DNA from 3 places in the Phosphitispora fastidiosa genome. Region 1 is predicted to be linked to each of the others. Evidence: riboswitches for the same ligand, from Rfam matches in the RefSeq annotation. Region 1 holds a riboswitch; each other region holds the start of a gene.
What was found. A riboswitch is a leader RNA that binds a small molecule or an ion and turns the genes downstream of it on or off. The one in region 1 is predicted to bind cyclic di-GMP.
Positions count from the first base shown of each region.

Region 2: it holds a riboswitch for cyclic di-GMP, as region 1 does, so the genes downstream of both, Ga0451573_RS17885 (tetratricopeptide repeat protein) here and Ga0451573_RS16725 (hypothetical protein) in region 1, are expected to answer to the same signal.
Region 3: it holds a riboswitch for cyclic di-GMP, as region 1 does, so the genes downstream of both, Ga0451573_RS02815 (DUF4912 domain-containing protein) here and Ga0451573_RS16725 (hypothetical protein) in region 1, are expected to answer to the same signal.

Region 1 covers NZ_JAHHUL010000022.1:56,555-66,911, forward strand. Annotated here, with positions in the region: gene thiL (thiamine-phosphate kinase) at 185-1,213, shown strand; gene tsaE (tRNA (adenosine(37)-N6)-threonylcarbamoyltransferase complex ATPase subunit type 1 TsaE) at 1,293-1,781, shown strand; gene tsaB (tRNA (adenosine(37)-N6)-threonylcarbamoyltransferase complex dimerization subunit type 1 TsaB) at 1,762-2,466, shown strand; gene rimI (ribosomal protein S18-alanine N-acetyltransferase) at 2,482-2,952, shown strand; gene tsaD (tRNA (adenosine(37)-N6)-threonylcarbamoyltransferase complex transferase subunit TsaD) at 2,966-3,991, shown strand; gene lgt (prolipoprotein diacylglyceryl transferase) at 4,225-4,989, shown strand; gene Ga0451573_RS16705 (DUF512 domain-containing protein) at 4,986-6,317, shown strand; gene Ga0451573_RS16710 (phenylacetate--CoA ligase family protein) at 6,431-7,726, shown strand; gene Ga0451573_RS16715 (ACT domain-containing protein) at 7,767-8,198, shown strand; gene Ga0451573_RS16720 (hypothetical protein) at 8,292-8,783, shown strand; cyclic di-GMP riboswitch class I at 8,841-8,951, shown strand; gene Ga0451573_RS16725 (hypothetical protein) at 9,052-9,351, shown strand; gene lepB (signal peptidase I) at 9,553-10,140, shown strand; gene Ga0451573_RS16735 (5-formyltetrahydrofolate cyclo-ligase) at 10,209-10,357, shown strand, end outside.
Region 2 covers NZ_JAHHUL010000027.1:21,359-31,715, reverse strand. Annotated here, with positions in the region: gene Ga0451573_RS17900 (sugar phosphate nucleotidyltransferase) at 1-849, opposite strand, end outside; gene Ga0451573_RS17895 (glycosyltransferase family 4 protein) at 864-2,129, opposite strand; gene Ga0451573_RS17890 (carbohydrate-binding protein) at 2,647-3,009, opposite strand; gene Ga0451573_RS17885 (tetratricopeptide repeat protein) at 3,092-4,063, opposite strand; cyclic di-GMP riboswitch class I at 4,204-4,293, opposite strand; gene icd (NADP-dependent isocitrate dehydrogenase) at 4,367-5,662, opposite strand; gene nifV (homocitrate synthase) at 5,778-6,911, opposite strand; gene Ga0451573_RS17870 (S1 family peptidase) at 7,121-8,140, opposite strand; gene gatB (Asp-tRNA(Asn)/Glu-tRNA(Gln) amidotransferase subunit GatB) at 8,498-9,946, opposite strand; gene gatA (Asp-tRNA(Asn)/Glu-tRNA(Gln) amidotransferase subunit GatA) at 9,993-10,357, opposite strand, start outside.
Region 3 covers NZ_JAHHUL010000002.1:83,766-94,122, forward strand. Annotated here, with positions in the region: gene sfsA (DNA/RNA nuclease SfsA) at 1-92, opposite strand, end outside; gene Ga0451573_RS02785 (hypothetical protein) at 115-408, opposite strand; gene Ga0451573_RS02790 (hypothetical protein) at 482-733, opposite strand; gene Ga0451573_RS02795 (YdcF family protein) at 851-1,459, shown strand; gene Ga0451573_RS02800 (glycoside hydrolase family 15 protein) at 1,461-3,467, opposite strand; gene Ga0451573_RS02805 (sugar phosphate nucleotidyltransferase) at 3,480-5,900, opposite strand; gene Ga0451573_RS02810 (1,4-alpha-glucan branching protein domain-containing protein) at 5,930-8,755, opposite strand; gene Ga0451573_RS02815 (DUF4912 domain-containing protein) at 8,757-9,284, opposite strand; cyclic di-GMP riboswitch class I at 9,641-9,723, opposite strand; gene Ga0451573_RS02820 (transglutaminase-like domain-containing protein) at 9,911-10,357, opposite strand, start outside.

The sequences.
Region 1 (10,357 bases):
ATGGCCCGCGCCGCCACTGAGGCAGGACGCCGAATTGGCGGTGTTCCTGAACTTCGCAAGGAACAAGGTTAGATTTCTCCGGCGGCAGTGCGGAAAAACGGTACAACACCTTACCATGGTTGCAACCGCAAAGGTTAACAGGTATAATAATTCTAGTATTTTATTACAGGAAGGCCGAATAAACATGAGAATCAGGGAAGTGGGAGAATTTGGGCTGATTAATATCCTTGTCAAAAAAATACTGCCGCACTCCGGCAGGGTGGTAAAGGGAATCGGTGATGATACTGCCGTGATGAGACAGGAACCCGGCAGGTTTTTGCTGATGACAACAGATATGCTGGTAGAGGATATTCATTTCAGCTTGAAATACTTTTCCCTGAAGGCGGTGGGCTGGAAGGCTATGGCTGTTAATGTCAGTGATATTGCGGCTATGGGCGGGGTGCCCGGCTTTGCGGCTGTATCTGTCAGTATTCCTCCAGATTGGGAGGTTGAACAGGTCGAAGAACTGTACTCCGGCTTGATTGACTGTTCCAGAGAATACGGAATCGACATTGTTGGCGGTGATACTGTAAGTTCAACCAAAGGACTGACCGTTAACGTGGCCCTCACCGGTTATGTTGAACCTGACCGGGTGGTCTACCGTTCCGGCGCTTCTCCGGGAGATATAATTATGGTTACCGGCCCTCTGGGCAGCTCGGCAGCCGGCTTGTATGTCCTTAACAAACCTCTGCCTGAGGATATGCCGGGGATGAAACCAGGGATGAACCGCGAAAGCGAAGTCATCAGCGCCCACCTTTATCCCAGGGCACGTCTCCGGGAAGGCCGGATTTTGGGCGGCTCGGGGTGCATAAGTGCCATGAATGACATCAGTGACGGGCTGGCCAGTGAAGTTCTGGAAATATGCCTGGCCAGCAGTACCGGCTGCGAGCTGTATGAAGCATCCCTCCCTATTACGGAAGCGGTATCTGCGGTGGCTGAAGGAGCAGGGGTATCCCCCTCCCAGTGGGCGTTATACGGAGGGGAGGATTTTGAGCTGGTTTTTACTGTGAAGCCGGACCGCCTGGACTCAGTAACCTCTGCGCTTAAGGAGGCCGGCGCTTTTCCCTGTGAGGTTGGCCGGATTGCCGAGCCGGGGCGGGGCTGCCTGCTGGTTGATACCGGAGGCCGGCGCAGAGAGATGAAACCCCGGGGATATAACCATTTCGGAGAATAGCAGAATCACCGGGTGTTATAATATAACGGGTGTCATAATAACCACAGGCGAAGCATGTTTTGCCGGAGGAGATTACCGGATGAGGGTGTTTAGTGATTCAACGGAAAAAACAATTACCATAGGTCAGAGCCTGGGCAGGATGCTCGGGGCAGGGAGCGTAGTCTGCCTGGAAGGTGACCTGGGTGCGGGAAAGACTCATTTTGCCAAGGGCATTGCCCTTGGCCTTGATATCAGTGAGCATGTTACCAGCCCGACATTTACCATAATTAACGAATATGAAGGGCGGCTGCCTCTATACCATGTCGATGCTTACAGGCTGGAAGAGGAAGAGGAGGCATATGAGCTGGGGCTGGAAGAATACCTTTTCGGCAGCGGGGTTACTCTGATTGAATGGCCGGAGCGTGTCACCGGTCTTCTTCCGGATGAATACCTAACGGTAAGTATCATCAGGGCTGACAAGGGTGATAATTCCAGGGAACTGGAGTTCCTGCCCTGTGGTCAAAGCTATGTCGATCTGACTGCCGGTCTGTTTGAGGAGTTGAAAAAAATTGTACATATTGGGGATTGACACAGCCACAAGAGTGGCCGGGGCAGCTGTGGCCGGAGATGACAGGCTGGTTTCGGAACGGTTTATTCACAACCTGAAAACACATTCCCAGAACATTATTCCCATGATTCAGCAGGTGCTGGATGATGCCGGCATTAAACCGGCAGAACTGGATGGTATTGCTGTTACCAGCGGCCCGGGGTCATTCACCGGGCTGAGGATTGGGATGGCTGTTGCTAAGACCATGGGCCAGGCGTTGGATATACCTGTTGTGGGAGTTTCTACCCTGAGGGTTTTGGCTTGGAATTACTACCGGGCATCGGGGCTGATTTGCCCTGTTCTTGACGCCAGAAGAAATGAGGTTTACGCAGGAATCTACGGGTCAGGTCCAGAAGGTTTGGAGGAACTGGTAAGACCGGCGGCCATGCCTGTGGAACAGCTTTTGGACGAATTATCGCGATACCGCGAAAATGTTATCTTTTTGGGTGACGGAGTTCCGGTTTACCGGGATACTATCATCACCCGGCTTGGCTCCCGGGCTTTATTCGGGACTATGATTAACAGTTTTCCCAGGGCCGGGGCTGCTGCCGAACTTGGGATGGTTCAGCTGCAGCAGGGCCAGACAGAGGATTATACTTTTATGCAGCCGGTATATCTCCGGAAGTCGGAGGCTGAAACTACCTGGGAGAAAAAACACGGGCAATGATGTGAGGCGAATCAGATGGATAATACGAAAACACCCGTCCGGATTAAGCGGATGTGTAAGGCATACCTTGACGAGGTCGTGGCCATAGAGAATACATCTTTTCCTACGCCATGGTCACGAATGGCATTTTCTCATGAAATTGACAATAATGATTTTGCTTATTATATTGCTGCACTTGCAGGGGATAGGGTCATCGGGTATGCCGGGATGTGGATAATCCTTGATGAAGGGCATGTGACAACACTCGCGGTCCACCCTTCTTACAGGAGGAAGCAGGTCGGGGGAACGCTGCTTTGCGAGCTTTTTAAAGAAGCCCTCTGCAGGGGCTGCCAAAAAATGACTCTTGAAGTCAGGCCATCCAATTTTGCAGCCCTGAGGCTTTATGAAAATACGGGATTTATTTCCCATGGGGTCAGGCACGGTTACTATTCTGATACCGGTGAAGATGCAGTTATCATGTGGAAGAACCTTCGCAAAGATACCTGAAAGGTGTGGTCAAGTGTCGGCAGAGACAATCATACTTGGAATAGAAACATCTTGTGATGAAACATCGGCTGCTGTAATTGCAGATGGCAGCAGAATTATGTCAAGTGTTATTTCATCACAGGTCCCGGTGCATCAGAGATTCGGGGGCGTGGTTCCCGAAATAGCGTCCCGGAAGCATGTGGAACTGATAAACTCGGTAATTCGCCAGAGCTTAGACGAAGCCGGGGTTACTTTTAAGGATCTTACCGCTGTTGCGGTAACTTACGGTCCTGGACTGGTGGGGGCGCTCCTGGTCGGTGTTTCCGCTGCCAAGGCCTTGGCGTACACTCTTGACCTGCCCCTTATCGGGCTGAATCATGTGGAATGCCATATCTATGCTAATTTCCTCACCAGGCCTCCGGAGCTTCCGGTAGTCTGCCTGGTGGTTTCCGGTGGGCACACGGACCTGATCTTTATCCAAGCTCACGGAAGTTATGAACTCATCGGGAGAACCCGGGATGATGCTGCCGGAGAAGCCTTTGACAAGGTGGCCAGGGTCATGGGACTGGGATACCCTGGCGGTCCTCTGATAGACAGGCTGGCAGCCGGGGGAAATCCCGCAGCTATTGATTTCCCCAGGGCTTACCTGGAGAATAACAGTTTTGATTTCAGCTTCAGCGGGCTTAAGTCATCTGTTCTCAATTACCTCAACAAGGCAAAAATGAGAGGTGAAGAGATAGAACAGACTGATCTGGCGGCCAGCTTTCAGGGAGCGGTGGTCGATGTACTTAGCGATAAAACCGTGGCGGCTGCCGTGAAATATGGGGTAAGTACCGTTCTGCTGGCCGGCGGGGTTGCAGCCAATACCGGACTGAGACGGGAATTGACACGAAGGGCCCAATCTTTTGGTATCAGTGTCAGGTATCCGGAACCGGTCTTTTGTACCGACAATGCCGCTATGGTAGCCTGTGCCGGTTATTACAGGTATCTGCGGCGCGAGTTTGCCCCTCTTACTCTCAATGCTGTACCGGGTCTGAAGCTTGGTAAAGATGCCTATTGAACTCAAAAATATATTTTTCAGGGAATCCGGGAACACCTGTTTTGTGGATGAAAAGTACCTGTGGATAATGTGGATAAGTCTGTTGATAACTTGAAAAACGGGGAGTTTTACATGTGTAAAACACTTTCGTCCACAGAGCAGCAGGCCGGTGTGGATTTTGTGGAAAAGTGCCATCAGAATGTATTCTGTAAGGAACAGGAGATGTGGAAAAGGAGGGAATTTATTTGCTGCCGGTGCTTTTTGAATATGGGGCTTTTACTGTCTATGCCTGGGGATTTACCCTGAGCCTGGCAATTCTGCTGGGGACGATGGTTGCTGTAAGACTCGCCCGGGGCATTGGAATGGAACCTGACCGGATACTGGATCTTGTCATTGTTCTTGTTGTGGGCGGAGTGGTTGGCGCCAGACTGTTTTACGTTTTCGTGTATGAGCCTGGAAGATATCTGCAGGAACCCCTCCAGATATTTGCTATCTGGAAGGGCGGACTCGTTTATTATGGGGCTTTGATAGGTGGTTTCATAACCGGAACCTGGTATGTAATCAGAAAAAAGCTTCCTTTCTGGTCCCTGGCTGACCTGGTGTCGCCCCCCCTGGCCCTGGGCTATGGGATAGTACGGCTGGGATGCTTTATGAATGGCTGCTGTTACGGAAAAGAAACCGAGTCGTTTCTGGGGGTCGTCTTCCCGTATATTGAAGGTGCGCCCTGTCCTGACCTGATTGCCCGTTACCCTACTCAGCTTTTTTCTTCAGCTATCGGGTTTTTGCTTTTCGGGGTCTTGATGTTTGTCTGGAAGCGTAAAAAATTTGATGGGCAGGTATTTTTATTATTCCTGATACTTTATGGGATTGGCAGATCAATTGTGGAATCCTTCCGGGAGAACCTGCTGGTATTTGGAAATGTTACGGTATCCCAGTTGGTAAGTGCCATTATTGTTCTGGCTGCAATTGTTTTCTACCGCTTGCGAAGCCAACAGAAACATCATGGAGGGGGAGAATGATAAAACCTCCCGACTACCTGATATATGAATCTGCTTTCAGGGGGAATATTTTGCCGGTAACATCTTTATGTAATGTAAGCTGCATGTTCTGCAGTCACCGACATAACCCCCCGGGCATACAAATATATAAAACAGGACCGCGGTCTCTGGAAGAAGTGGCCCAAACCCTGCAGTTTATCTCACCTGAAGATAAAATAGTTATTGGAGAGTCTGTAACCAGGATTGTGGAAGGCGAACCGTTTACCCATCCGTTGATCCGGCAGATACTCCTGATGATAAGGGAACATTTCCCCGGAACACGTATTCAGATTACTACCAATGGAACTCTCATAGATGCGGAGACAGCCGATTTTCTGGCCGGGCTGGGGGATGTGGAGCTTTATTTATCCCTGAACAGTTCTAACCCGGCGGTGAGAAGACGCCTGATGAATGACTCCATGGCTGAACAGGCCGTGGGTTCAGCGCGCTGCCTGGCCGATGCAGGGGTGCCTTTTCACGGCAGCATTGTGGCCATGCCGCATATAATCGGGTGGGAGGATCTGGGGGAAACAGTATGCTGCCTCGCGGAATATGGCAGTGAGACTATCCGGGTTTTTTTGCCCGGATTCACTAAGAATACCCCGGAAAATCTGAAATTCAAGCCTGAAATGCATGAGGAGCTGGCAGCATATATTGCCTCGGTCAGAGCCCGGGCAGCGGTACCGGTTACCGTGGAGCCGCCTGTAATCAAAAATCTTGAAGCAGTAGTTACAGGGATTATCTCTGGTTCTCCGGCTGACAAAGCAGGCCTTTTGAGAGATGATATCCTCCTTTCTGTTGACGGAACCCGTTGTTTTTCCAGAGTACATGCCTTTAACAGGATTAGAGAGGGAGGACCTGTGAAGGTAGAAATCCAAAGAAACGGCCATACCTTTGGGGCTGATATTAAGAAGAAACAGGGCCAGGCCTCTGGAATTGTAATGGATTATGATATTGCTCCGGAAACGGCTGCTGCCGTAGAATCTATGGCAGCCAGGCATAAGCGTCTAAAACTTATGTGTTCTGTTTTGGGTGAAGCAGTTCTTGGGATGGCATTGGAGAAATCGCCCCAGAGGGGTGTTATTGATATAATTCCGGTGGATAACCTTTTTTTTGGAGGTTCGATTGCAGCCGCCGGGCTGCTAACGGTCGCAGACTTTGTCGCAGCTGCCCAGAGTGTAAGAATTGACTCCGGCAGAGATGTACTGATTGTTCCGGCTGTTGCTTTTGATGTCAGGGGTAAGGATTTGACAGGGAGAAGCTGCCTGGAATTAGAGGAAAAAATCGGCGCTAAAGTTGAAATTCTCTGAAATTTTTCTAATAAAGCAGGAATTTAGTAGGTTTTTGTGGAAATAATTAAAAATTTTTCAGAAATCCAAAGCGGGAATGTGACCATAAAAGTTCAAATAAAGGAGAGGGCATTATGTATAATCCTGAGAATGAAGCTATGCCCCGGGAACAGCTCAGGCAGCTGCAGCTGGAACGTTTGCAGAAAACTGTGCGCCGGGTATATGACAATGTACCGTTTTACAAGGAAAAATTCAAAGATAAGGGAATCGAGCCGGGAGATATTAAAACTCTGGAGGATCTGAAGCTGCTGCCTTTTACTGTTAAGCAGGATCTCAGAGATAATTATCCCTTTGGGCTGTTTGCTGAGCCAATGTCAGAAGTGGTGAGGATTCATGCCTCTTCCGGGACAACCGGTAAACCAACAGTTGTCGGTTATACCCAAAACGATATTAACACATGGTCTGAACTCATTGCCCGCTGTGTGGCCATGGTTGGCGGCAGCAAAGGAGATGTGGTTCAGGTCGCCTATGGTTACGGGTTGTTTACCGGGGGACTGGGCCTGCACTATGGAGCGGAACGGCTGGGCGCGTCCGTTATTCCGATTTCCGGAGGCAATACCAAACGCCAGCTGATGCTGATGGAGGATTTCGGTACCACCATTCTTTGTTGTACCCCGTCATATGCCCTTTTCCTTGGTGAAGAAGCAGGGGATTTTGGGGTAGATCTGGTTAACGGCAAGCTTAAGGCCGGTATTTTCGGCGCTGAGCCATGGTCAGAGAAAATGCGGGATCAACTCGAAAAGAATCTGGGAATCAAGGCATACAACATTTATGGTCTGAGTGAGATTATGGGGCCGGGTGTTTCCATGGAATGTGAATGCCAGTGCGGGATGCATGTTATGGAAGACTATTTTATCCCTGAAGTTATCGATCCACAGACAGGAGAATCCCTGCCTTATGGCTCCAAAGGGGAGATTGTTTTTACCACCATTACTAAGGAGGCATTCCCTCTCCTGAGATACAGAACCAGGGACATATCTGTTCTGACTGAGGAAAAATGCGAATGTGGCCGTACTTTTGTGAGAATGGACCGGGTGATGGGACGTACCGATGACATGTTGATTATACGCGGTGTGAATGTATTTCCCTCACAAATTGAAAGTGTGCTGCTTAATTTCGGGGAAACCGAACCCCATTACCTGCTGGTTGTTGACAGGCAGGGTACTCTTGATACTCTTGAAGTACTTGTGGAAGTTTCGGAAAAGATGTTCTCTGATGAGGTACGTAAAATGGAAGAGCTTGAAAGGAAGCTGGGCCACGAAATAGCCAGTCTTCTTGGTATATCTGCCAAGATCAAGCTGGTGGAACCAAAGACGATTCCACGGAGCGAAGGCAAGGCAAAACGTGTCATTGATAATAGGGAATTATAAAGAAGAATTGTGACCACCGAACTATAAGGAGGGAAAACGATTGAAAGTACAACAGATTTCTGTTTTTCTTGAAAACAAGTCCGGAAGGCTGGCTGAACTAACAGAGGTGCTGGGTCAGGCAGGAATAAATATCAGGGCCTTGTCCATTGCAGATACATCTGATTTTGGTATTTTGAGGCTTATTGTTAATAAGCCGGAAGAGGCCTTCAGGATACTAAAAGATGATGGGTTTAGTGTGAGTATTACTGATGTAATTGCTGTGGAAGTTCAGGATGATCCGGGAGGCCTTGCCAGGGTGATGGGCATTTTAAATTCTGCTGGGATAAATATAGAATACCTGTATGCTTTTCTGGAAAAGTCATCAAATGATGCCCTGGTCGTGTTCCGGGTGGAACAGGTAGATGAAGCTGTAGAACTTCTGGCGAAGCACAATGTTAACGTGGTTAAAGGCAGCGAGGTTTATAAACTATAAAATTGAGGGGGTTACCGTGAATTTGGGGTAATGCCCCTTTTTGCATAATTACTGCCTATATACCAAAAAATTTATTGCTAAGGGGGGAATACTATGAGGAAGAACCTGCCGTTTTTAGTTCTCTTTGTTGTGGTGGCAGTGGTTATCGGCGGTTACCTCGGTTACACTTCCCTGAACGAAGAGAAAACTGTAATCCCGGAAAACAGGGATATCAAGGCAGTGCCGCCGCAGATTGCTGATGATGAAAGCGATTCCGGCAATAAGCTCCAAGCCAGTGAAAGAGGGTCGGACTTATCTCCGCAAACTCTTAAGGAAACCGATGTGGAAAATGTGGACCCCAAAGCCGGAGAGATGATTGTCTGGGGAGAGGTCAAAGCCGTGGATATTGATAAACGGATTATTACCATCGACCAGGAAATGGATGACAACAGTGTCAAGATTAGTCCTAATGTTGCGGTGAAAAAGGATGCGGTTGTACGTACCAAAGATGATGTCAGTTCCCTGGAGCGGATTAAAGCCGGGGATATTGTTGGCGCTATTATAACCAGTGACGGGAACGCACGGGCGGTGTTGGTTAATTATTAAAAAGGTATAAAGTTTTTGTCCCGATTCATCGATAAATTAATAAGGGTATTTTACCCTTCCCGACAAAGGCAAACCCGTCGAAAGACGGGGACGCAAAACCACGGGTCTAAAGCAGATTGGCGGTTGGCTGTGAAACCGCTGTGATGCCATGACAGCCGGGTTGCCGGAGAATTGGGTTGGCTCACGGCCTGTCTTCGGCTTTTCGTCCGGAGACAGGCCTTAGTGTTCTCCGGATAGCACACAATTTAAGAGGATGGAGGTGATACTGATGGCTACGTCCACTGTTTTCAGGCATTTGCTGGCAGTATTGTTCGGGGCTTTTGCCTGGTGGTACTATTATACAGTGGAGCCGGTGGTAGATTATCCCACGTGGATGGGAAGTATAATTGCAGCTTTTGTTATCACTCTTATCGTAGTGATTATCTCGGAGAACATAGCACTGGGTCTGGTGATCATTATGGCGGTTTATGTTGTCTTCGGCCCTGGTCTTACTTGGGCGGTAAGCCAGTTCCTGCCTCTATTTGGCGGGGTGGTGGGGGCAAGCGCCATATGGAAAATAGTAATCTAAAAAGGGTAAATTCAGCTTGGACTTAGTCTGAGCTGTTTTTTTATTTACTAAATCTTGTCCTGCTACAGGTTTTCTTTTGAGCCAAATTAAAATATAATATTGGTATGTAATGGTATGCAGCGAGTAATTAAGTCTAATGCAGCAGTAGTTAAGTCTAATGCATCGAGTAGTTAAGTCTAATTTAGAGAGGCGGGTGTTGAGTTGTCTCAGGAATATTCGGACAACATTGATGAACCAGGGGATTCTTCACAAAAGGTATGGGGGTTTCTGAAGGATATTTTACAGATTGTTTTCTTTGCACTTATATTAACCTTTTTTTTACGCACATACGTGATTGAAGCAAGGCTGATTCCGTCAGAGTCAATGCTGCCTACACTCGAAATCGGTGACAGGCTTCTGGTAGACAAGATTGTATTTAAGTTCAGGGAACTGGAGCGGACCGACATTGTTGTCTTTGCGCCCCCTCCGGAGGCGCAGCGGGGAGCGGGTGATGATGACCTGATTAAGCGGGTTGTGGGTTTACCCGGTGATACTGTAGAAGTAAAAGAGAGCCGGGTATTTGTTAATAATAAGCCCCTGGATGAGCCATATATTGCCGAGAGGCTTAATTATACCTATGGGCCTGTTGCCATTCCGGAAGGGTATCTGTTTGTTATGGGGGATAATCGTAATTATAGTTTTGACAGCCATGCATGGGGCTTTTTACCTCTGGAAAATCTCAAAGGAAGGGCGTTTTTCAGGTTTTGGCCCCTGGACAGGTTTGGATTAATTGATGGAGTAAAATCCTAGATATAAAGGAATTTCAATTTTCGTGAGACTTATATATTAATTTAATAAATAGAAAAGGGGTTCTGGGAATGAAAAAACAGCTTAGGAAAGAAATTATTGCGGCCAGGATGGCCCAGACAGATGAAGAGGCTGCCGAAAAGAGCGCGCGGATAGTTAAACAGCTGGAGGAACTGCCAGAGTTTCAAAGCGCCGGATTAATAATGTTTTATCTTGATTT
Region 2 (10,357 bases), on a different contig from region 1:
ACCAACTACCGCTCCCGGACCAATATGACAGTCAGCGCCAATAATAACCGGAGCCTTTATAATGGCAGCCGGGTCGATCCGACAGTTTTCACCGGTATATATACCGTTACCCGCGGAAGCCGTCCTGACCTCAAGATTAACCTTGCCTTCCATAGCTGCAAAATGGGCTTCCTGATACTGTTTCAGGCTACCGATATCACACCAGTATCCTCTCAGATTTACCCCAAAGAGAGGCATATTCTCCCTTAGCAGGAAGGGGAAAAGGTCTTTACTGAAATCAAATTTGGTATCTTCCGGAATATATTTTAAAACTTCCGGCTCCAAAATGTATATCCCGGTATTTACAGTATCACTGAAAACCTCTCCCCAACCCGGTTTCTCCAGGAACTGCCTGATGGCTCCCGAATTCTCCGTAATCACAACGCCATATTCAAGGGGAATCTCCACAGGGGTAAGTACAATTGTAGCCAGAGCCCCCTTTTCGCGGTGGAATCGGATGGCCTCTGTCAGATCAAAATCAGTCAGAGCATCTCCACTGACAACAATAAAGGTATCCCTCAGGAACCCCTTAGCGTTTTTGACACTGCCTGCGGTGCCCAAAGGGGTGTTTTCGATAAAATATTCCATGCTGACTCCAAAACCGGACCCGTCACCAAAATAGTTCTGTATTTCCTGCGGCATATACTGAAGAGTGACACCAATTTCATTAATTCCATGCCGTTTCAGAAGCTCCACCGTATATTCCATTACCGGCCTGTTAAGCATCGGCACCATCGGCTTGGGCCGGTTACAGGTCAGCGGCCGAAGGCGTGAACCTTCTCCACCGGCCATAATAATTGACTGTACCAAGGTATCTTCTCCTTTCAGTGGACTCTCTGCCCGGGAACATTTGCCCTGCCAAGGCTTTTTACTTTTTCATAAAGAGCCGAGAGAGGATCTGCTGCCCTCCAGGTATCAGTATGCCAATCCGCCCTTTTGGACTGAGTGATTACTGCTTCATAAACTTCCAGGGTCTGGCCGGCAACCGAAAACCAACTATATTTATTTCTGGCCTTTTCGTAACCGTTTTTACGCAGACGGTTTGCCAGCGCCGCATCCCCAAGTACTGCCATGATGTTATCTGCCAGTGAATTGGCGGAACCCACATAACATTTCATCCCATCCCGACCGTGTTCCACTATTTCACTCAGCCCTCCGGTGTCAGAGACTACCACCGGTGTCTTCGCTGCCATCCCTTCCAGAGCAACTATACCGAAGGGCTCATACAGGCTGGGAAATACAGCGGCACTGCTCTGAGCAAACCAGCGGTTTCTGGTAGCATCATCCACATAACCGGCAAAATAAAAGCGGTGTCCGAGCCGCTTTTCCCGCACCATACTGCGCAGGTGCTCTTCATAGGGGCCGGTACCGGCCACGACAAATCTGGCCTCAGGAAAGTATGACAGTATCTTGGGTGCAGCCTCAATTAGCACCTGTACCCCTTTTTCCCGAACCAGTCTGCCAATAAAGAAAATATATTTTTCTGTGCCCTTGTGACGGTAATCAGAACCAGTCTCAAAATCCTCAATAGTAACACCATTTGGTATGATCCTCAGCTTGTCCTCAGGAAGCTGGAAAAAACCCTTCAGTTCCCTATGCATATAAGTACTGCAGACTATTACTTTCCAGGCTTCAAAAGTGAGATACCACTCGACATCACTGATATACCTCTGGTTCTCATTGTGCAGTCCATTGTTGCGCCCAAATTCCGTTGCATGAATTGTAGCCACCAGGGGCACTCGGAATGAATGCTTCAGCGCCCGCCCCGCAAATGCAGCCAGCCAGTCATGGGCATGAATGATATCAACACCCTTGATGGTGTTAAGCAGAGTTACTGCATATTCAAGCATCGAAAAATTAAGGTGCAGTATCCATGTCCTGAAATCTGGGGCTGAGATGCTGTAAGGATAAATCCGGTGTACCCGGACACCTTCATTTTCCTCATAGGGCACAGCATCATCCGCGCCGATTGTAATAACATGAACCTCCGCCCCATGCCTGGCAAGAGCCTTGGACAGGTGATACACATGCTGGGCCAATCCCCCAACGTTTTTGGGAGGGTACTCCCAGGATAACATCAGTACCTTCATCTTTGAACTCCTCCTTATTTCCTCTCCAGCTTATTTTACCTTAGGAGTAAATCCTTTATTCTCTATGGTGACGTATAGTATAGATTTTTCGCACTACCGCAGAAATTCTCGTACAATACGCCACCAAATTAGTAAAATTAAGGCAGGTAATTTCCCGAGTAACTTGGGAGATTACCTGCCGGTTATGATTTTCATCACCTAACCACCTTAAAAACAGGCTTCGGCGAAATACCCGCTTCTCTATATCTGGCAGTATGCCAGGGCTGTTTTTTGGAGCTGTTTAGCAGCTTATTAAGATAGGGGCAGATGTGTTCTGAAAGGCGGTGTCTGTCGTCAACCGGTCCAAACCCGCTTTAGTGGGTTTGGGTAACCGGTTGAGATGTCGGGGGCCCCCCCAATCCGTCGAAACCCCGGCCTTTTTAAAAGCCCGGGGTTTCGGTAACGGATTGGGGGCCCGCCGTAAGAACACATCTGCCCCTATTTACATTGCCGTTAAATAGCTCCAAAAATTACAGCCCTAATACTGCTTCCCGTCATGAATCTCAAAACTCCAGTTATGACCCCAGTTATTATCCCAGTGCTCCGCCCCATCCTTAAAACAGAAGTTTAATCTGGTAGCATCATCGGCATGCAGGGTTTGTTCCCAGCCGCGCCCGGTGCGTAGCATTTTCAGGTCTTTTATCCCATGCCACTGATCGTGAAACCCAAAACCGGCATGTAGATAAACATCCTGTGCTCCGGATCTTGACAGGAGGCCATCATATATAATATTAACGTGCTCTCCAAGGGTGATGGGAGTGGGATAAACATTGACACCGCTAACGTCATGCATGCCATCGGAACTGCTATGGCTCACATGGTCATAATCTAAATGGTCCATCAAATTTCCCCCCTAATATTTTTCTGTAATTAGTATTCATATACCAGGGGGTTTTTATATGTGGTAAATAATACAGCTAAGATTATTCACCCGAAAGCTTCACGATTGATTTTACAATCGGGTCAATCTTTTGAAGGTTGTATTGGGAGTTGAGCTTGAACCCTCCTGCCAAGAGCCTTTCAGATGCATTCCGGGATCCAGTCCGCACTTGGTCTATGTAGGTCTGAGCGCTCATATTGTTGACATTAGGGTCTTTTACCATAAGGTTATTTGCCGCTCCTGTAACGCCATTATAAAGATTCAGTCCCAGGGCCTTGTCTTTTTCCTCTATTACCTGAGCGCTGTGAAAAAGCTGAATCAGTGTCTCTGACTGGGGATAAAAGGCCCGGTATATATTGTAGGCCTCATCTTTTCTGCCTGAAAGATAGAGCGCCCAGGCGTAAGATTCGGTGATATCCTTGTCTCTAAACTGGGAATTATAAAGTTCCCCAAGAAGCCCGAGACCTTGATTCATGTCACCTGTATCAATTTGTGCCTTTGCCAGCGCCAGTTTCTTGAAAGGATCTGAAGGATCGATATCAAAATGGGCTTTTGCGGTTCTGACATATCTTTCTTTTTCAGTATTGTTTAGTCCCTCAAGGTGATATTTAAAATCATATGCTGCACTCAATACCTCATACAATTTTTCTTTGGCAGCATCGTAACCGTAGGCATCATATACTGCACTGTTCACAGAATCCGCGTTGCCCTTATGCTCCTTCTGAACCATTTCATAAGCTGCTTCACCCAGGTTAATAGCCTCATTCCATCTACCGGCCATAATCTGGTCAACCACCAGATTGATTTCGCTATCCAATTCTTTTTGCAGCGCTTCCCGGGACTTGGCAGGGGCCTTAACTGCAGACTTGTTTTGATAGACTTTGTCCGAGACAGTTTCCGGCTTTTCCCGGGAAGGAAGTATGGAACTCAATTTGGACAGGTTAAAAGAACAGCCACTGACAAATACAAGAGATGTCAACAATACCAGACCCAAGACAAATGGTTTCCTTGTCATTAAAAAGTACCCTCCCTCGATCTTTTAATTTCTCCGGCAGCCCTTCAGGGTTTTTGGCAAAAACTCGTCCTAAAAATAAGGAGACCAGTCTTCTCGGAAAAAGACCGAAGAAAGACTGGTTTGCTTGTAAACCGTTAAACTTCGGTAACCCGGCTGTCCTTTAATAAACATACCTTATAGGACCCGTGGCTTTGCGTCCCCGTCTTGCGAAGGGTTTGCCCTGTCGGTTTTAAAATTCTGTTATTAAATATATCGTCAAATATTTAGGCTAACATTAGTGTTTTCAAAACATTTCTCCTAAAATTACAGATTCTTTATCAGCTCATCACCGAATTCAGAGCACTTTACTTCAACTGCCCCATCCATCAACCTGGCAAAATCATAGGTGACGACCTTGCTTTCAATAGTTTTTTCCACTGATCTGTAGATGAGGTCTGCAGCCTCCTGCCACCCCATGTATTCCAGCATCAGAACCCCCGAAAGCAGCAGAGAACCCGGATTGACCTTGTCAAGACCGGCATATTTAGGGGCTGTGCCATGGGTTGCTTCAAATACCGCATGACCCGTCATGTAATTTATATTTGCCCCCGGGGCAATACCGATGCCTCCCACCTGTGCTGCCAGAGCATCGGAAATGTAGTCGCCGTTAAGGTTCAATGTGGCAATGACATCATACTCTGCCGCCCTTGTCAATATCTGCTGCAGGAAGGCATCAGCAATAACATCCTTGACAATAACCCTGCCGTCTTTTTCAGCTTCGCTCTGAGCCCTGTCGGCAGCTTCTTTGCCCTGTTCAGCGCTGATTCTATCATATTGGGTCCAGGTAAATACCCGGTCACCAAACTCTTTTTCCGCAACCTCATAGCCCCAGTTCTTGAATGCCCCTTCGGTAAACTTCATAATATTGCCCTTATGTACCAGGGTCAGGCTCTTACGATTGTGCTTTATGGCATATTCGAGACCGGCCCTCACCAGCCGTGCTGTACCTTCTTTGGAAACAGGCTTGATGCCAATTCCTGAGGTTTCCGGGAACCGGATTTTTTTCACTCCCATTTCTTCCGTAAGAAAACGAATTACCTTCTTGACTTCATCACTACCTTCAGCCCATTCAACACCGGCATAAATATCTTCTGCATTTTCACGGAAGATAACCATATCCACAAGCTCGGGATTTTTCACCGGAGAAGGAACCCCGTTATAGTACCTTACCGGCCTAAGGCATACGTATAGGTCGAGTCCTTGTCTCAGAGCAACGTTAAGGGAACGTATCCCTCCCCCAACCGGAGTCGTCAGTGGTCCTTTGATGGCAACAATATACTCCCTGATTGCAGTCAGGGTGTCATCCGGCAGCCATTCACCCGTTTGGTGAAACGCTTTTTCCCCGGCAAGCACCTCAAACCACGCGATTCTCTTTTGGCCTCCATATGCCTTGTCCACCGCAGCATCAAGCACCCTTGATGCCGCAGCCCAAATATCCGGACCTGTCCCGTCCCCTTCAATAAATGGAATTATGGGATAGTCAGGAACAGTTAAGCAGCCGTTCTGAAAAATAATTTTTTCTCCTTCTTTTGGCATGTCATAATTACTGAATAATGCCACAACCTCTCACCTCTTCATCTTTGTCTGTAAACGGGTAATTGACCCTTTAAACATTTTACCCTATATTGCTGATTATTTCCACTAAAAAAGAAGACGCCTCAATGGAGGCATCTCTTTACACCTGGGAACCATACACATCCTCATAGATATATATCAGCTCTTTATCAAACAGCGACCTTTTAAGGTCAACTGCAGTAGAACGAACCCTTCGCAGCAGTTCATTGGCCTCTTCTTTGGTAAGATGAATCCCATATTCAGCGAATTTCACTATCAGGGACTTGGTACCTGAGTGCTTTCCTATGATAATCTGTCTTTCCAGACCTACGTCCTCCGGCGCAAAAACCTCATAAGTCAAGGGGTTTTTGATGGCCCCATCTGCATGTATCCCCGATTCATGGGCAAACATGTTCGAACCCACTATAGCCTTCCAGGCAGGAAGTTCCCGTCCTGAAGCCAGAGAGACATATTCGGCTACCGTCCGGAACATCTCGGTCTTGAAGCCCAGGTCAATTCCACCTATATGCTTTAAGGCCATGACGACTTCTTCAAGTGCGGCATTGCCCGCCCGCTCACCCAGTCCCAATACCGTAACCCCGGCATGTGTGGCTCCTGCCTTAATGCCGGCCAAGGTATTGGCTGTCGCCATGCCAAAATCATTGTGGGTATGCATTTCTACTTCCAGGTTCGTGCTCTCTATCAGGGTTTTAACCCGGTCATATGTGATGAAAGGGTCAAGAATCCCGATGGTATCACAATAGCGAAGCCTATCCGCTCCTGCCTTTTTGGCTTCGGCGGCAAAACGAATCAGAAAATCCATGTCGGTCCGGGAAGCATCTTCAGCGTTAACCGAAATATACAGCCCTGCCTTTTTTGCAAACTTTGTTGCCTGGATCATATTTTCCAGGACCCGCTCCCGAGTTGTCTGAAGTTTATGCTGGATATGTATGTCTGATGTCGAAATCGATATTGCCACTGCATCTACACCGCAGTCTATACTGTGCTCAATATCTGAAATGACCGCCCTGTTCCAGCCCATAATGCTTGCCTTAAGACCGAGTTTGGCGATATCCGTGATAACCTTTTTTTCATCCCCGCCCATTACCGGTACCCCGGCTTCAATCTGGTGGACCCCGATTTCATCCAGAAACTTGGCTATTCTTATTTTTTCCTTGTTTGCAAATACCACACCGGCAGTTTGTTCTCCATCGCGCAGTGTCGTATCAACTATCCTGATATTCTGCTCCGCCACATGTTTCCACCTCTTCTTTCGCTGTCTGTTTAGCTGCAGCCCATAATTTTATGTATTGGTCCTTTTTTAAGAGAGCCATTTGTTAATATTTTACCATGAAAGGCATTAATTGAGAAGTAAAAAATCTGCCGCATCAGCATTTTATGCCGAGTCACTCTTTTAAATAAAAAAATTGGCCCCTTTTGCCAGGAACCAATATATACAATTTCTTAAAAAGTTATATCCATTTTATCCATCACATTTTGTATTTTGTTAAATACTGTCACTTTATCTGAGCCGGCGAACAAAAGTCCAACCGCCCGGCGCTTATCATCAACTCCCAATGCGCCGCTGTCTCCTCCCTGTGACATCTCACTGGCCAGTATCTGGTCGTGAAACTCCGCCTCTGTACCGTCTCCCATTTCAACTGATACAGTTGCATTGACAACCTTTACTGTCCCCTTGGTTACTCCTGTTGTGCGACCGCTTTTTATGATAGTCATACCGGGTTCAGCTTCCGCCACACCTGTTATTTTGCCTATCTCTAGAAGCTCAGCATTAAGCTTTTTCGGGTTTTCCGGTTTAGCTAATGCAGCATCTATAGTATTCCCGGTACTTGATTCGCGCAAAAACTTGACTACATAATGCGGCGCCATAAACCGGCATGCCACATTTGCCCAGAACTCAGCAGCCGCGGCCTTAGGGCAAGACGATTGGTTAAGCGTCTTATCTACCGGCTGAAACCGATGCAGCCGGCCAATCAAGTCCTTATCCATCAGCCCTCCGTCATGGGGCCCGGGGAGAAGTATCGGGTCTCCGATCTTAGCCCGGTTATCCCTGCCGTTACTTGAATTGGCCAAAACATGGTTATTGGAAAGTATCAGCAGTTCTCTTGTTTTCCGATCTTTAACAACAGCGCCAAAAGTGCCGGCAGTAATTTTGTAATGGCCGATGCTCATTCCCGGCTGGGCCGGACCGCCTCTTTTGGTGCGGTCAATAGCGCCCAGAAGACGGATATCACCAACCTCAATTACATCTGTAACAACCCCATCAATATCTTTGGGTACAATGTGCTGAGCCTCAAGCTCATTTTCGGGGAACTTATGCCTTACCAGGACTACAATACCCTGCTTAGGCTCACCCGTTGAGGCGCGAACAGTTTCCTTATATCCGACTCCCACTCCTACCACATTTTTCATTGCCAGCAGCTTGTTCCGATGCTTGTCAAGAGCGGAACGAATCTTTTCCACACAATTTCCTCCTCTCTACTCTTAACCTGAAATTCAATACATTATATGCAGAACAGGTTTTTTGGGGAATTAGAAGGAAGAAAAAAGTAAAACCGCCTTCAGGCGGTGGCAAAAGAGCGGGCATAAAATTCATCTAACTGTATAATAATGTTACCAAAAGGTATAAGGAGGTAAGGTTCTGAATGCGGAGTACTTTTGTCAGGTTTGGCGTTGACCGCTGTCCGGCCACCAAAAATTATTCCAGCGAGTCCTTTTGTCATCAATGTGACTTCCTTTGCAAAGAAAAAAAAGGGCAGTGTGAATGCTCTTTTTCCCAGTTCGGCAAGAAAGGGGAGAGCAACACAAGCCACCCTATTACTACATTTTATCCCTAAGCAGTTGATTAACCACACCCGGATTTGCCTGGCCTTTGGTTGCCTTCATTACCTGACCTACCAGGAAACCAATGGCCTTGTCTTTTCCGTTTCTAAAATCTTCTACCGACTGTGGGTTCTTGGCAATAACCTCATCTATAACAGCCGCAATGGCGCCTGCATCACTAATCTGCTTCAAGCCTCTGGCCTCAATTATCACTGAAGGCCGTTCCCCCTTTTCCTGCATGCCTGCAAATACATCCTTGGCTATCTTTCCGCTGATATCACCACTGTCAATAAGTTCAATCAGTTCGGCAAGGTTAGCAGGCGGTATGGGGAAATCAAAATCGGCCACACTCATTCCGGAGGTGTTGATATATTTCAGCAATTCACCCATCACCCAATTGCTCAGGGCCTTGGCATTAGCGGTGTATTTCAGTCCCTCATCAAAGTAGTCGGACAGTTCCTTAGAGCCCGTAATCACTTCCGCATCATACAGAGGTAAGGCATAATCTCTGGCATATCTCTCTTTGCGGGCATCCGGCAGTTCCGGAAGTGTCTGCCTGATTTCTTCGATCCATTGTGGGGAAATCACCATGGGAACCAGGTCCGGATCGGGAAAATACCTGTAATCATGGGCTTCTTCTTTACTGCGCATTGAGAGAGTAATTCCCCTGGCCTCGTCCCAGGTTCTTGTTTCCTGGATTACTCTGCCCCCGTCCTCAAGCACTTCAATCTGCCGTTCAGCTTCGTATTCCAGGGCCTTCTGGAGCGCCCGGAAGGAATTCATGTTCTTTAGTTCAGTCCTTGTCCCAAACTCTTTTTGTCCTACCGGTCTGACCGAGATGTTGGCATCACACCTTAGGGACCCTTCTTCCATCTTGCAGTCAGAAACTTCGGTATACTGCAGGATTGCCTTCATTTTCTCCAGATAGAGCCTGGCTTCCTCCGGTGAACTGATTTCTGGCTCAGAAACAATCTCTACAAGAGGAACACCCGTCCTGTTATAGTCCACCAGTGAATAACGTGATGCAGCCATAGTCTCACCCTCATGGACCAGTTTACCGGCATCCTCTTCCATATGGACCCTGGTAATACCAATTCTCTTCTGCTGCCCATCAACAGTAATATCAAGATACCCATGTTCGGCTATGGGCAGGTCATACTGGGAAATTTGATAGTTCTTGGGCAGGTCCGGATAGTAATAGTTTTTCCTGTCAAATTTGCTGTACTCAGCTATGGTGCAATTCAAGGCCAGCCCTGCCTTGATGCCAAATTCAACAACCTTTTTATTGGTAACCGGCAGGACACCCGGCAGTCCCAGACAAACAGGACAGATATGTGTGTTAGGATCCCCTCCGAATTCAGTTGAAGAACAGCAGAAAATCTTTGAAGCTGTCTTGAGTTCAGAATGAACCTCCAGGCCGATAACTATCTCATACTGTGTCGCCATATAACTTCACCTCATTAGTCTCTCGGAATCTTTTATTCAGGCTTAATCAAAGTTTAGGTCTGCTTAAATGAAACCCGGTATTCTGCTCAAAGGCATAAGCCGCCCTGAATAAGGTGCCTTCACCGAAAGGTCTGCCCATGAGCTGCAGCCCTACAGGAAGCCCGTTCACAAAGCCGCACGGAATTGTTATCCCGGGAATACCTGCCAGGTTCACGGAAATCGTAAATACGTCAGACAAGTACATCTGCATCGGGTCATCTGATTTTTCACCGAATTTAAATGCCGGTGTCGGGGCGGTAGGTGAAATCAGAATATCAAAGTTTGCAAAGGCCCTGTCAAAGTCTTGCTTAATAAGAGTCCTCACTTTCAGCGCTTTGAGGTAATAAGCATCATAATACCCCGAACTGAGAG
Region 3 (10,357 bases), on a different contig from region 1:
AGCTCAACAAGGGCAGTAAACCTGTTTTCCCTCTCCAAAAACCGGGCCTTAAGCATAATTTGCCCCCCAAACCGGCTCACCATAGCCATCATTTACAAAACTCCCCCAGAGAGGTTAGTCCTCCTGGGGGGAAATAGAAATCTCACGTTCTTTTCGCGGCAGGCAGAATACAAAAAAATAAACCAGGTAAATCACACTCAGCAGCAGTGCCAATAGATGAAGGACTACCACAGCATTGGGCACGGCATCATATGCCAGGTTTCCGCCGATTTTCAGCATCCCGCCCAACAGTTCCACAACAGGCCGGTCCATTTCCACGGCAAACCTCGCATAGGCCAGAGCCATATTTATCGCTGCATATTCAAATAAGATAACCGCTGCAGGGATAATAAACAACAGATAACCCATTTACCTCACCTTTTTCGTCACATTTCGCAACTCCTTTTCTTATTATAAAACGGCAGCCGGTAAAAGTACAATACTATAATGTGACTTCCGGAAAGCTGATCCTTTTATCATAACCACATTCCGGACAGGCAAATAGATGGACACAGGCAATCATACCGGTCGTCTGCAGGTCTTTATCCGGCTCATAGAGCTCAATTTTTCCATAAGGGCTGTATGGTCCGTAATAATCCTCCAGCATGCCTGAGTCTTCCATAACGCTGCCGCATAACGGACAAGGCTGTGAAAAATCTATTAATCCATTGCAGAGCGGGCAGCCAATTTCCAAAATTACATCACCTCAACCTTAGTGTGTGATTTATGCAAAAAAAAATACAGCAGGACTTCCTGCCAACAATGTAGAAAATATCCTGCATATTAGATATCCCGCCGGGGGTGAACCAAATTGACGAGACTCAAGGTAATCGGTATCAGCGCCGTCGTGCTGGTACTCGCATTTTTCTATACTCCCCTGGTGCAGTTTCTGGCCGGTCCGCTGGTAATAAGTGACCCGCTGCACCAGGTTGATGCTGTCGTAGTGTTAGGCGGCGGGTGGGAGGCCAAAGGGAAATTGGGCAAAAGCACCCTGGAGCGCTACCGGTATGGTGTAGACCTCTTTCAGCAGGGCTATGGCAAGTACCTCATCTTTTCGGGCGGAAACCTTTGGGGTAACCCCTCTGAAGCGGGTGAAATGGCTGAAATGGCAGTAAGTGCCGGGTTCTCCGAAAGGGAAATTATCATTGAAGAAAGTTCGGAATCTACCTGGCAGAATACCCTGTTCGTAAAGAAAATTCTACTGGAAAAAAAGCTGCAATCAGTGGTTCTGGTCACTTCCCCATACCATTCCCGGCGGGCCACGACCATGTTTACAGACAAAGGCATCACAGTCATTTCTGCCCCGGTCCCTGACAGCGAATTCTACAGCGCCTCCGGGACAGACCAACTGCGCATGGCCAAGCTGGTTGTAACCGAATATGTCAAGCTGGGGCTGTATCAGCTGAACCTAACCAGATAGCTTAAGGAGTAGCTTTATTCTCCGCCGGCAGCCAGCATACCCGCGGACAAGTAAGTTCCGTCATAATCTCAATCAAATTCCTTACAGTAAGCACATATGACGAATGTGACCAGGTCAGGGGCGCCACAGACAGCGGCTCACCCGTATATGGGTGTATCTGTTCGGGCAGGATACCGCTGGGCATAGCATTTCGGGTCACCCACTGCAGCATTTCCAGAGGTTTGTTCAGTTCCTCAACTGTACCGGCACACATAACATACCATTCAATTAACCATAAAGTGCAGATAAACCAGGGGTTCCCCGGGACTTTGGCAATATCACTGGATTTCTGGAAATAATAATCATTGGTGTAGCGCGCTACCCCACCGATATCAGTCTTCACCCAGAGACCTGCTTCTATTGCCTTCATTGTAGCAACAACCCTTTTATCATCTGGAGGAAGAACACCGAACTTAGCCACCCCGTACATACTGCTTTCAAGTGTGAGATCCTTTTCCAGGGTTCCGTCGTCACTGACATACACGCCACGGATAAACCTGTTCAGGGATTGGTCATAAAGGTGCTCCAGAATCCCCTGTTTCACCCTTTCAGCCGCTCCGGTAAAGAGTTCGGCTGACCGGTGATCGGCAAAAAGCCTGGCAAAATTGGCTGCCGCTACCAATCCACCATATACCGCTGAGGCGGTAAAGGTAAAAATACCGCGTCTTTCCTCCCACAGGTCATAACTTTCATAAGGGAGATTGTATTCCTCCCGCATAAACTTCACCATGAAGTTTCCTGCCGGACGAATCAGGGACCTGTAAAGCTGCAACACAAATTCTATATCCTTGGTATGCCTGTAATACTCCCACAGGGCAAAAAGGACAAGCGCTGTCTCATCCTCCTGAATGGGTAGTTGGGATTTGCCGTTATTAATCCAAGGATGCCAGCTTGATCCGACCGAACCGTCAGGGTTGTACTTGTGCAGCAGGAACCCTCCTGATGTCAGGGCATTCTCGCAAAACCTGAAAAAAGCCTGGGTCATTTCAGGGTAACCCGCCCTGATCAGCGAAAAAGACACCAGGGCCCCATCCCTGGGCCAGCAGTAACTGTAATGGTCCCTGTTATACTGCATAATATCCGAGTCATTTGCCGCCGTAATGGCACCGCGCCTGTCAACCTGGGTACGTATTATCAAGAGGCTTCTTTTATACAGTCCCATAATATCTTCCGGTATTGATAAGTCATCATAGGTTATCTTATTAACCCACTGTCTCCAGTAAGCCTCCACCGACTCAATAATGGTCCCCGGAACCCTCTTCTGTACGTATTCATTGAGCCTGACAGCCTCCTGATAATTCTTGCCGACAGCTATCCAGTAGTAGATGACATCACTCCCCCCCGCATCCAGGTCGGTACGAAAACTAATAGTACTGTCTACCGACCCCTGAGCGATGGGATTTCCCTGGAGGTGTCCATCCTCGGCATCCCTCCATGTCCCTTCGGCGCCTCTGAACCTCTTGGTCCCGGTGGCATATTGAAAGATTCCACCAGCACCGGAATAGCCGTTGGCCATAAAGTACTTTCCTTTTTTGTAGTGATAAACTACACCCATCTCAGGTTCATATACCGCAGTATCCCCCACCTCAGTTTCATCTATGGAAAAATCATGAGTACAAAAGACCCTGACCTCTCTCTTATGATCAGTCAGGTTTTTTACAGTCATCCTCCTCAGGTAGATGCTGTCATTGTAGTGAACAGTATCATTAATTTGCAGTGATATTCCCAGCCCCTCATTTACCAGGGTTACACAGGTAACGAGGGTTTCTTTGATATACCTGAGCTTTCTCTTCCAGGAGGTTTCATCACACCAGGAAAAGCTGTTTTCCACCCACACTCCGAGGCTATTTTTATTTCCCTGAATATGGTTCCACTGCCCAACATACGGGTAGTACAAATCCCTCATGTTATACCCTGAATCAAAATTAACCAGCATTCCGCCATTTCCAATTACCAACTGCCTAGGCACAAAAATCCCCCTTTAAACTGCCGACCTGTACTTTTCTATTCTGCCGGTATAATAATCGGTAAGCCTTTGGGCAGCCTCCATGGTGGCCGCCTCGCTGACAACCCGAAAAACAGGCTCCTCACAGTCAGGGAGGACAAGTGTCCAGCCCTCGTCGGCGTAAATTTTTATTCCGTCAATCAATTCAACTTTTCCGTTTGCGGCATCTTCTATTAGCCGCCTCATAACCGTGCCTTTTTCCGACCAGGGACATTGCACCTCTTTTCTGTAAATACAGGATCCGGGCAGCCTATGGAACAGCCGTGCCAGGTCGGTATCTTTTTCCAGCAGGTATTCCAGAACCTTCAGGAAAATAAATATTCCATCATAAAAAGGCTGGAACAGGCTTTCGCTGGATATTTCCATCATTGCCCGCGGATGCACTTTTGTCCTGATAACCTTTCTTCCCATTGCCAAAGCCAGGTTTTCGATAACAGATGATGCCGTAACCGGGACACCGATTTTTTCGTCTCCGCTCCGGGCCATAGAAACATATGCCCAAAGAATCATCAGTCTATCGTCACTGATAATTTCCCCTGAGGGTGAAAAGAGGATAACATCATCACCATTACTGCTGAGCAGTACCCCCATATCCAGGTGACCTTCCCTGACCAGGGCCGCTATATCCTCCCGGGAGTAATCCGGAGCATTCAAGGTAGTCACCTGGCATCCGAGCTGTTCAAACAGAGGAGGAAGAAACCAGCCGAGGTTTTGATAGTCATACGCCACCAACAGACGGGCGCGGCACCTTTTAGCCATATCCCTGTCAATATTGCGCAGTAGTCCCTCTCTGTAAGCTTCCGCCATCTGCGGCATATATTTGACTTCTCCCAGGTTCCTGATATCCGCTCTCCGGAAATCCTCCTGAATATATGTATTCTCAATCTTGCGCTCAAAATCCTTGCTGATGTTGATCCCTTTTTCATCAAGGAATTCAATGATAATCCTGCCGCGGTCGTGTGGAGGAAGCATCCTGATGTGAATTCCGGCCTTTGCGTTCAGACTCTTGACGGCATAGCGGGTAATCGGGGTCGTAGCCACACCCACATCATATACATTGATTCCGGCAGCCTGAAGGCCTGGTGTAAATGCTTTCTTGATAACCTCTGAAGGCCTGTGGCAGTCACTGCTGACCACAACATGGGACCCCCGAAGTATTGTTGAACCATGGGCAACCGCCAGCCTGACAACCATTTCCGGGGAGACCTCCACATTTACCCGTCCGGCAACCCCATGTGTTGAAAACAGACTCTTACGGCGGTCTCCGCCCCAAATAAGGGACTCGGTTAAAATCGTATAATCCTCAACCATCTTATCAGGCCAAATTTTAACTCGGGGTTTCACAATCACTCTTTTGCCATAGTAATTGTTGTCTCCGGTAACAACCCCCTCAAACATGGCCGTCCCGGCCATTATCCTGTTGTGATTGCATATTGTCGCTCCCCGCAGCTCAACACCAATGTCTATAAAGCTGCCGTCCCAGGCCACGGTATGTTTAAGGGAGGCTCCGGCCCTGATAGTGTTATTGTTACCCAGCACCGTATAGCTCCCTATTTCAACACCTTCTTCTATGTTACAGTTATTCCCAATATAAATAGGCCTTCCGGCAAACTTGACACCGGGTTCCAGGACCGTACCCTGCCCTACCCAGATGCCTTCGGCCAGTTCTCTCCCTGGAATCGCTGCCTGGAGCAAGCCATCCATCAGGTCATACTGGGTCTGGCGGTACTGCTCCAGGCTCCCGATATCGGACCAGTAACCCTCAGCCACATAGCCAAACATGGGCATTCCTCTGGACATAAGCAGTGGGAAAAGATCTTTGCTGAAATCAAAGAACGTGTCCCTCTCAAAATACTCGAATATCTCTGGCTCAATGATGTATATGCCCGTATTCACAGTATCACTGAAAACCTCGCCCCAGCTCGGCTTTTCCAGAAAACGTGTAATGCGTCCGTTATTATCACACATAACCACCCCGTACTCAAGCGGGTTCCTGACTCTGGCCATCACCAGGGTGACAATGCCGCCCTGTTTCCGATGAAATTCAACCGCTTCAGTAAGGTCATAATCAGTAATCCCATCACCACTGATGACAAGAAAAGTCTCATTAAGAAATTCTTCGGCATTTTTCACACTTCCGGCTGTCCCCAGGGGGATTGTTTCCTCAAAATACCTCAGGTTAACACCAAGGTCTGACCCATCGCCAAAGTGGTCTTTGATTACCTCAGGAAGATACTGTAAGGTCACAGCAATATCTGTGATGTGGTGTCTTTTCAGGAGTTCCACAGCATACTCCATAACCGGCTTATTCAAAACCGGCACCATAGGCTTGGGTTTGTTGCACGTTAAAGGCCTTAGCCTTGACCCTTTGCCTCCTGCCATTATCACAGCCTTCATCAGACAAACCTCCCTATCAAATTTTGCATTTAACCGGCAGCATAGCCTACCTTTTTTGCCTCAGAAATAATCTCATTGTATACATTGATAGTTTCTGCTGCTATCACGCCCCAGTTATATGTGGAATTAACTTTATCCCAGGCTGCCTGGCTTATCTGATGTGCCAGGGTCGGATCACCCAGGAGACTGACAACAGCTCCTGCGAGGCCTTCCACATCACCCGGAGATACCTTCAGACCATCGATCCTGTGTTCGATAACCTCAGCCAAACCGCCGGTTTCACTGGCAATTACCGGCACCCTGGTGGCCATCGCCTCAAGAGCAACTATTCCAAAGGGTTCATATAAACTGGGGAACACAGCAATATCAGACCCGGCAAACAGCAGGTTACGGGTTTCATCATTAGCAAACCCGGTGAAATAAACCTTTTCTCTTACCCCCAGCTTTGCAGCCAGATTTTCCAGATGGTCCTGGTAGGGCCCTTTACCGGAAATGACAAATTTGGTATCGGGAAACTTCCGCAATATTTTGGGGACTGCTTTAATCAAAACCTGGACCCCTTTTTCAGCTACCAACCGTCCGATAAAATATACCATTTTTTCATTTGGCGCTGCATAGCTGTTGCGGAAACCCGGGTCAACCGCTCTTGGCTGAACATTCTTGATTTCAACCCCATTGGCAATTATTCTGATCTTTTCAGCGGGAAGCTGAAATACCTGGGCAAGCTCCCTGGCCATATATCTGCTGCAGCAGATAACTTCCCAGGACTCATAGGTAAGCTGCCACTCTATTTGGTTTATGTGCCGCTGAATGTCATTATGAATACCCCGATTCCTCCCGTATTCGGTGGCATGGATTGTGGAAACCAGGGGAATCTGGTATCTGTCCTTCAGATCCTTTGCTGACTGCGCCACCAGCCAGTCATGGGCATGAATGAGGTCAAAGCCGTGTTCCCTGACCAACCCATGAGCCCGTTCCACCATGGCAGTATTGAGGCACTCAACCCACCTCAGGAAATTCCCGGAATCGCACTGCCGGGGCTGGACCCTGTAGACATGCACCCCATCAACCCTCTCATAATCAGTGGCTCCCGGAACATAACACGTTATCAAATGTATTTCCTCCCCCTGGGCAGCCAGCGCCCTTGAGAGATCATAAACATGTCTGGCCAGACCGCCAACTGTCTTTGGCGGGAATTCCCAGGACAGCATTAGAATTTTCCTGTTCTTACGTACAGTTCCCTGACCGCGCCTGGTGAGTGACACCACTGTCGGAGTATCAGGCTGGTAAGCCCGGTAGTCGATGTCCGGAAATATGTTGTCGGCATGCTCCAAAACTGAAATTTCATTTTCATTGAGATCATCGTTGGTAAGAGCCCAATAGAGGCGGCTGAACCTGGCAATGTGGTCCTTGGTCCTCTTCTCGGCATACCCTACTGCCGTCTTCATTTTCATTATAAAGGCCCAATCCGAGCTCTGGGCCAAGAGCAGTTCCCTGGCCATCTGGTTTAACGCCCGTTTTCTGAGTCCTTCTGCACCCGGATTAGCCTGGGCTGTCTCTGTCATGCGGGTCTCGGCTTTGTGCAGGTGCCGATAGATCCAGTCATTGGGAGGTGAAAGCCACACTTCGTTGTATCCCTTATGGCCCCAACTGGCCATAGGTAGTGAAGCCACCTGATTTGTCGGGTAGAGGTTCAGGTATTCCCAGGGGGTAATTGTTTTTACTGTGTCCTGATCATAATGCAGCTTCCGCAGCAGGAAATCAATCCAGTCAGGCCCTTCATACCACCAGTGGCCAAATAGCTCAGCGTCATAAGTTGAAACAACAATCGGCAGCCGGTCCATCCGGGAGGCCAGGTGCTGCATCTGTTTTTCCCTGTTAAACATAAAGTTGGCGGCGTGCTCTGCCGCCCTGTCCGCCGCAGCTGCAGGGTTATAGACCTCCTTTTGGTCCGTCTTCCCGGTGATGCGGTAATACTTGATGCCGGTATCTATACGCAGGTTGTTCTCCCCCACATATGGCCCGACATAGTCGATGTCCAGATCATAACCGATATCCCGGTAAAACTCACGATACCAATAATCACCCGGATAACCCTGGTTCATATCCCAAACCTGCTTGGAAGTTTCCGGGTCACGCCCGAAAGCAGCAACACCTCCGGGTGTGTAAAGCGGCGCATATATACCGTGCACCGGACTCGGAGTTGCAAACATAATCCCATGGGTATCTGTGAAAAAAAACTGGATCCCATAAGCCTTGAGGATTTCATCTATCCCAGGGGTATACCCGCACTCAGGCAGCCAGATACCTCTGGGCGGGCTGCCAAAATGTCTGGTAAACAGGTCCACAGCCACAGCAACCTGTGCCCTGATGCTCTCTTTTCTCTTCATTAGAGGAAGAAAACCGTGGGTGGCACAGCTTGTGATAAGTTCAACACAGTCCTTTTCCCGGAATTTTCTGAAAGCCTGAAGCAGGTTAGTTCCATACCTGTTCACAAAAATATCCCTGATTTCCCGGAACCTCTCCAGGTACATATGAGCCGTGTCCTCAAATTCACTCCCCGCAGTCCGTTCAGTCTCTCTGCCGGCCAGTTCAATAAGTTGATTGAGGTGCATAAGGTAGCGCTTCCGCAGCAAGTCATCTGCCATCATCGAAATCAATGGCGGGGACAAGGATACTGTAACCCTGAAATCCACGCCATCATCCAACAAACCATCAAAAATCTTAATCAACGGTATATAGGTTTCGGTAAGGGCCTCAAAGAACCACTTTTCTTCGAGGTAATTCTCTTTTTCAGGATGCCGTATGTAAGGCAGGTGTGCATGTAAAACAAGCGCAAGATAGCCTCTTAGCATCTTAATCCTCCTCACTGTCATTATTATTGGAATTGATATAAACGCCGTCACTGCTGAAGGTTTCCTGTTCTGTCGGCCATTCCGCAGGTTTCTTCCCGGACAACCGGTCCAGCAGATCCGCCATGACGAGTCCCGAGCCGTCAGCCAGGCTGTCCCGCGGTGTCTGGATAACATCAGACCTGAGCAGGCAGACAAACCTGCCGTCAGGAGAAAAAACACCCAGGTCAGCACAATAAGAATGGTTTGCCTTGACATCAGTAATATAATAATTATTTGCCAAGGAATGTACGTTGAGGTCATAACTGCCATGGGCTTTATTCCTGTCCTCACCAAGCCCGGTCAAGTCGTAAACACGCAGCGTAAGTTGTATTTCCCCCCAGGGTCGTCCAAATTCCCCGGCTACCAAGTCCATCTGCTCATTGGAAATCTCCCAGTAGGTAAAAATACAGTGTGGATCTCTTACGAGAAGCATGACAGAATTTTCATTGTAACTGGCCGGAAACCCGTATTCAGGCACGGTAACACTCATCTAAGCCTCTCCTCCCCCAAAATAAATACATGGTCATTATATGCGGACCTTCTTTAAAAAGAACTACACCTGTCAGAAATTTCACAAACCTAAAAAATCATTCATTGTAACTGTATTCTCAAAAAGCCTTTATTTCCCTTGTATTTTTTTTGCTGTTATATTGTCAAATTAAGGACATTTGCAGATATAGACCTGTAAAAAAAGTAAACACATGTTCATCAGTTGGTGAAATCCTGCAAAAATACAAGCAGAAAATGCGCGTAAAAAATGCCTGTAAAATAACAAAAATACAAGCCTGTCCCCGGGTTAACGGGAACAGGCTCACATTGCCGTCCAAAATCACCACGCTGCTATTCTCCGGTAACCCGGCTGTCAGGGATATTATCCCAGACCCGTGGTTTTGCGCCCCCACCTCTCAATGGGTTTGCCTTTATCTGAATAATGATATTTACTTAGTTGAAGTAAGTAACCTGAAACTTTTATTAATTAATTATATACTTTCTTAACAAATATTTCAAGTATAATTGTTTTAATTTGCTATGTGTTTAACCTCTCTTTGATCAAGACACAAAAAAAAGACCGCATCGTGTGCGGTCGCTTCAGAAAAAAGGAGGTTCGAGGAATGTTTAATAGACTTCCTGGGTTTTCTTATGGGTGGTTCCAAAAATCCCTGCATCCTGGTCAAATACCTTCCAGACTGTATCCATGGTGACCCATCTATCGCCAATCCGGACCTCGTTCCAGGCGTGCCCGTACCAGGTTCCCCCGGTCCCGGCCTCTCCGATTACGGTCCTGGCTTCAATCCCTTCGGCCCGGCACATTGCGGTAACCAGGTTTGCGTAGTCCCGGCACAGCCCTTTTTGGGTCTGTAGAGCCTTCACAGCGCCGTCATTATCATAAAATTCACCGCGGCGAAACTTGTCCATGTCATAAACCATGTTTTTGCTGACCCACTGGAAAATGGCTTTGGTCCTGCTGTAGTCATCCCCGGCTTGTCCTACTATCTGCCGCGCTTTATTGGTTATTACTGGGTTATTGCTTTCAATCCCCCATGAAGGGAGCAGATATCTCTT